One region of the Pseudomonas sp. R1-7 genome, then DNA from elsewhere that is predicted to be linked to it. Evidence: predicted binding sites of a transcription regulator. Region 1 holds the regulator's gene; the other holds the start of a gene.
The links. Region 1 encodes sigma-54, which starts transcription at its own class of promoters, with help from an activator protein. Its sites were predicted from a motif close to ANTGGCATNNANNTTGCTNT; they were not measured.

Region 1 (3,110 bases):
GCAATACGAACAGCAGGTCGACCGGCGCGCCGTCGATGGCGTCGAAATCTATGGGGGCTTCAAGGTGCAGCAGCGCGCTGATCGGCGCTTCACAGCCCTTGAGGCGGCAATGGGGAATAGCGATGCCGTTGCCAAAACCGGTGGAACCGAGTTTTTCACGGGCAATGAGGGCCTCGAAGACATCCTGCATCACCAGATCAGGCACCTCGCGGTGGATCAGGTTGGCGATTTGTTCGAGGGCTTTCTTTTTACTGCCACCCGGCGCGTTCACTTGGGAACGGCCGGGGGTCAGGATGGTTTCTAGTCGGATCATGGATTGGGGGGGTTAACGACCGGTTGCGCCCTGGAGGAGGCTCTGGGTCTTTTCCTTATGCTTTTTGAGTTGGCGATCCAGCTTGTCGGTCAGCAGGTCAATCGCGGCATACATGTCTGAATGCTCTGCGTTGGCAACCACTTCTCCGCCGGGAATATGCAGCGTGGCTTCGATTTTCTGCAGCAGCTTTTCGACGTTCATCGTGACTTGCACATTGGTGATCTTGTCGAAATGCCTTTCCAATCGGTCGAGTTTTTCGCCGATGTAGGTGCGCAGGGGTTCGGTCACTTCCAGTTGGTGTCCACTGATGTTGACTTGCATACAGCTTCTCCTTCGTTGCCAGTGCATAAAGCGGCAGGCTGGGTTGCCTGCCACTGGAACGCTGTGGCGTGGCCCGTTACATCAACCGCTTGCGTTCGCTCGAAGGTGCGATCCCGAGGGATTCGCGGTATTTGGCGACGGTACGGCGGGCCACCTGAATGCCTTGTGCCTCCAGTAAACCAGCGATCTTGCTGTCACTCAACGGCTTTTTCTGATTTTCCGCGGCGACCAGTTTTTTGATGATCGCGCGGATGGCCGTGGACGAGCATTCGCCGCCTTCGGAGGTGCTGACATGGCTGGAGAAAAAGTATTTCAATTCATAGATGCCCCGCGGGGTATGCATGAATTTCTGGGTAGTGACGCGTGAAATCGTCGATTCGTGCATGCCCACCGCCTCGGCAATGTCATGCAGGACCAACGGTTTCATCGCTTCGTCGCCATACTCCAGGAAGCCGCGCTGATGCTCTACGATCTGGGTGGCAACCTTCATCAGGGTTTCGTTGCGGCTCTGCAGGCTCTTGATGAACCAGCGCGCCTCCTGCAATTGGTTGCGCATGAAAGTATTGTCGGCGCTGGTGTCGGCACGTTTCACGAAGCCGGCGTACTGGGCATTGACGCGCAGCTTGGGCACCGACTCCTGGTTGAGCTCCACCAGCCAACGATCGTTGTGCTTGCGCACGATCACGTCGGGAACCACATATTCGGGTTCGGTGGATTCGATCTGCGAGCCGGGGCGCGGATTGAGGCTTTGCACCAACTCGATGACCTGGCGCAGCTCATCTTCCTTGAGCTTCATGCGGCGCATCAGTTGGCTGTAGTCGCGGCCGCCCAACAGGTCGATGTAATCGGTGACCAAGCGCTTGGCTTCAGTCAGCCAAGGGGTCTTGGCGGGCAGTTGGCGCAATTGCAGCAACAGGCACTCGCCCAGGTTGCGAGCGCCGATGCCCGCGGGTTCGAACTGCTGGATGCGGTGAAGGACGGCTTCGATTTCGTCCAGCTCGATGTCGAGCTCGGGGTCGAATGCTTCGAGAATTTCTTCCAGCGTCTCGTCCAGGTAGCCCTGATTGTTGATGCAATCGATCAGGGTCACGGCGATCAGGCGATCGGTATCGGACATCGGCGCCAGGTTCAATTGCCAGAGCAGATGACTCTGCAGGCTCTCGCCGGCGGAAGTGCGGGTGGTGAAATCCCATTCGTCGTCGTCGCCGCTGCTCGGCAAGCTGCTCGCGCTGGTCTGATAGACGTCTTCCCACGCAGTGTCCACGGGCAGGTCGTTGGGAATGCGCTCGTTCCATTCACCATCTTCGAGGTTATCCACCGTAGGGGCGGCTTCCTGCTGGTAGGACGGTTCCTGGATCTCGGGGGTGGTTTTCTGTTCGACGTTGTCGGCCAGTGGATCGGTGTTGTCGAAGTCGTCGCCTTCTTCCTGGCGCTCGAGCATCGGATTGGATTCCAAGGCCTCCTGGATTTCCTGTTGCAGATCCAGGGTCGACAATTGGAGCAGGCGGATGGCCTGTTGCAGCTGCGGTGTCATCGTCAGCTGCTGGCCCATTCTCAAGACTAGCGATGGTTTCATGGCAGGGGCTAAACACCTTATTTGCCGGCGCACATGCGCCATCCACTACAGGGCGCCGGAGCGCCAAACTTAAGCAAATTATATGCCTGAAACCGAGGTGTTTGCCTAGGGCGTCGTCACAATAAAATTGGCAACGCCCGGACGATTCGCCAGGCACTTGCGCTTACAGGCGGAACTCATGACCCAGATAAACTTCCTTCACCAGTTCGTTGGCCAGGATGGTGGCGGAGTCACCTTCGGCAATCAACTGGCCATCGTTGACGATATAGGCAGTTTCGCAGATATCCAGTGTTTCGCGAACGTTGTGGTCGGTGATCAACACGCCGATCCCCTTGGCCTTGAGGTGGTGGATGATCTGCTTGATGTCGCCGACCGAAATCGGGTCCACGCCGGCGAAGGGTTCGTCGAGTAGAATGAATTTCGGCGCGGTGGCCAGGGCGCGGGCGATTTCCACGCGACGACGTTCACCGCCGGACAGGCTCATGCCGAGGTTGTCGCGAATGTGGCTGATATGGAATTCCTGCAGCAGGCTTTCCAGCTCCTGGCGACGACCGGCCTTGTCGAGCTCCTTGCGGGTCTCGAGAATCGCCATGATGTTGTCGGCAACCGACAGTTTGCGGAAGATCGACGCTTCTTGTGGCAGATAGCCGATGCCAGCCCTTGCCCGGCCGTGCATCGGCTGGTGGCTCACGTCCAGGTCGTCGATCAGTACGCGACCCTGATCGGACTGGACCAGGCCGACGATCATGTAGAAACAGGTTGTCTTGCCGGCGCCGTTGGGGCCGAGCAAGCCGACGATCTGGCCGCTGTCGATGGACAGGCTGACATCGCGCACAACCTGGCGGCTCTTGTAGCTCTTGGCCAGGTGCTGGGCTTTCAGAGTTGCCATTACTGGGCCTT
Region 2 (3,110 bases), 620 kb from region 1:
GCGCGTTCACTGCATAGAACGGCATCGTTTGTACCTCGACGCCGGCAACGCTCAGCGGATCGTCTTCAGCATCGTCCGGATGACGGATGTCGATGATGATCTGACCGGCCAGCGCTTCGCCGACTTCTTCAATCTGGATGTCCTGGCCCAATTCGTCGATGACCCGATCGATCGGTACCAGCCTGGCGTTCTCGATCGCGCGCTCGAGTACCGCCATGTCGAATTCTTTCTCTTCGTGCTCCACGCGCCCGCGCTTGGCCGCCGTCTTCGGGTTGACCGAGATGACTCCGCAATACTCCGGCATGTGCCGGGCAAAATCGGCGGTGCCAATCTCGTTGGCCGTGTCGATGATGTCCTGCTTGTGGCTGGCGATCAGCGGACGCAGCACGAGCTTTTCGGTCACGCAGTCGATCACCGACAGGTTCGGCAGCGTCTGGCTCGACACCTGGGAAATCGCCTCGCCGGTCACCAGCGCGTCGATGTGCAGGCGGTCGGCGATGCTCGTCGCGGCACGCAACATCATACGCTTCAAAATGACGCCCATATGACTGTTATCGACTTTGCCGAGAATCTCGCCCAGGACTTCCTCGAACGGCACGCTCACAAATAACACGCGTTGGGAGCTGCCGTACTTCTTCCAGATGAAGTGCGCCACTTCCATTACGCCCAGTTCGTGGGCACGACCGCCAAGGTTGAAAAAGCAGAAATGGCTCATCAGGCCGCGACGCATGATCTGGTAGGCGGCAACGGTGGAGTCGAAACCACCGGACATCAATACCAGCGTCTGCTCCAGGGAGCCCAGCGGGTACCCGCCGATGCTGTCGTGCTGGCTGTGGATCACGAACAACCGCTGGTCGCGAATTTCGATGCGCACTTCGATCTGCGGTTCTTTCAGCGAAATACCGGCGGCGCCGCACTGCCGGCGCAACTGGCTGCCGACGTACTTTTCCACGTCCATCGAACTGAACGGGTGCTTGCCGGCGCGCTTGCAACGTACGGAAAAGATCTTCCCGGCCAGGGCATCACCATAATGGAGCATGCATTTGGCGAGGATGTCGTCGAAGTCCCCCAGCGGATATTCGTCGACCTGCAGGAAATGCGCGATACCCGGCATGCAGCTCAGGCGCTCGGTCATTTCCTTGAGTAGCTTGGGTTCGCTGACGCGGGTTTCCAGTTCGAGATTGTCCCACACGCCATTCACCACCACGGCCGGGTCCAGGTCACGGAGCACGGCACGGATGTTCTTGGCCAACTGGCGGATGAAACGCATCCGTACCGGGCGGCTCTTGATGGTGATCTCGGGGAAGACTTTTACGATTAGTTTCATGAAAACAGCGCGCGAACGGCCAGCCGAAAAAGGGGGGCGCGGATTATAGCGGAAATTGCTCAAGGTTTAACCAGTTAATGTGAAGATGGTTTTGCATGCACCAAAACAGGTCATTATCGATTGACTGCGCAACATTGCAGTGCGTTATTGTCTGACAATCTTGGATTTACGCCTTTAAAAGCGTGGATTTGGTGCAAAAAACCCATGGTGGGGCACTGGCATGCAATTTGCTCCCTTGTGAGGCAGGTTGCCTTGGCAGAGTATTCGCGCCGGCATCACCCATATCTAAGGGCACTCCACTACCCGCCCGAAGCCACCCGGAGGACATATGTCGAAGTCGGTTCAACTCATCAAAGATCATGACGTCAAGTGGATTGATCTGCGCTTCACTGACACCAAAGGCACTCAACATCACGTGACCATGCCGGCCCGTGATGCGCTGGACGACGAATTCTTCGAAATCGGCAAGATGTTCGACGGTTCCTCCATCTCCGGCTGGAAAGGCATCGAAGCCTCCGACATGATCCTGATGCCGGACGACAGCACTGCCGTCCTGGACCCGTTCACCGAAGAGCCGACCCTGATCCTGGTCTGCGACATCATCGAACCTTCGACCATGCAAGGCTATGACCGCGACCCGCGCGCCATCGCCCACCGTGCCGAGGAATACCTGAAGTCCACCGGTATCGGCGACACCGCTTTCTTCGGTCCAGAGCCTGAGTTCTTCATCTTCGACTCGGTCAAGTTCAAGTCCGACATCTCCGGTTCCATGTTCAAGATCTTCTCCGAACAGGGTTCGTGGATGTCCGACCAGGACGTGGAAGGCGGCAACAAAGGCCACCGTCCAGGTATCAAGGGCGGTTACTTCCCGGTTCCACCGTTCGATTTCGACCACGAAATCCGTACCTCCATGTGCAACGCGCTGGAAGAAATGGGCCAGACCGTCGAAGTTCACCACCACGAAGTGGCGACTGCCGGCCAGAACGAAATCGGCGTGAAGTTCAACACGCTGGTGAAGAAGGCTGACGAAGTACAGACCCTGAAGTACTGCGTACACAACGTGGCTGACGCCTACGGCCGCACCGCGACCTTCATGCCAAAGCCTCTGTACGGCGACAACGGTTCGGGCATGCACGTGCACATGTCGATCTCCAAAGACGGCAAGAACACCTTCGCAGGCGAAGGTTATGCCGGCCTGTCGGATACCGCCCTGTACTTCATCGGCGGCATCATCAAGCACGGTAAGGCCCTGAACGGCTTCACCAACCCGTCGACCAACTCTTACAAGCGTCTGGTACCAGGCTTCGAAGCCCCGGTGATGCTGGCCTACTCGGCTCGCAACCGTTCCGCCTCGATCCGTATTCCTTACGTGAACAGCCCGAAAGCCCGCCGTATCGAAGCGCGTTTCCCGGATCCGGCTGCCAACCCATACCTGGCCTTCGCTGCACTGATGATGGCCGGCCTGGACGGTATCCAGAACAAGATCCACCCTGGCGATGCCGCTGACAAAAACCTGTATGACCTGCCGCCTGAAGAGGCCAAGGAAATCCCACAGGTTTGTGGCAGCCTGAAAGAAGCCCTGGAAGAGCTGGACAAAGGCCGTGCGTTCCTGACCAAGGGCGGCGTATTCAGCGATGACTTCATCGACGCTTACATCGCACTGAAAAGCGAAGAAGAAATCAAGGTTCGCACCTTCGTACACCCACTGGAATATGAGCTGTACTACAGCTGCTGATCCGGTTAGCGCCGCCACGCACGGCGTGAACTGAAAACAGGCCTCCTT

Region 2: the regulator sigma-54 is predicted to act here: its motif matches at 1,542-1,561, upstream of glnA (type I glutamate--ammonia ligase).

Annotation. Positions count from the first base shown of each region.
Region 1 covers NZ_CP071661.1:1,048,883-1,051,992, forward strand. The annotation lists gene ptsN (PTS IIA-like nitrogen regulatory protein PtsN) at 1-313, opposite strand, end outside; gene hpf (ribosome hibernation-promoting factor, HPF/YfiA family) at 326-634, opposite strand; gene J3P79_RS04590 (RNA polymerase factor sigma-54) at 711-2,210, opposite strand; gene lptB (LPS export ABC transporter ATP-binding protein) at 2,374-3,099, opposite strand; gene lptA (lipopolysaccharide transport periplasmic protein LptA) at 3,099-3,110, opposite strand, start outside.
Region 2 covers NZ_CP071661.1:427,775-430,884, reverse strand. The annotation lists gene thiI (tRNA uracil 4-sulfurtransferase ThiI) at 1-1,327, opposite strand, end outside; gene glnA (type I glutamate--ammonia ligase) at 1,656-3,062, shown strand.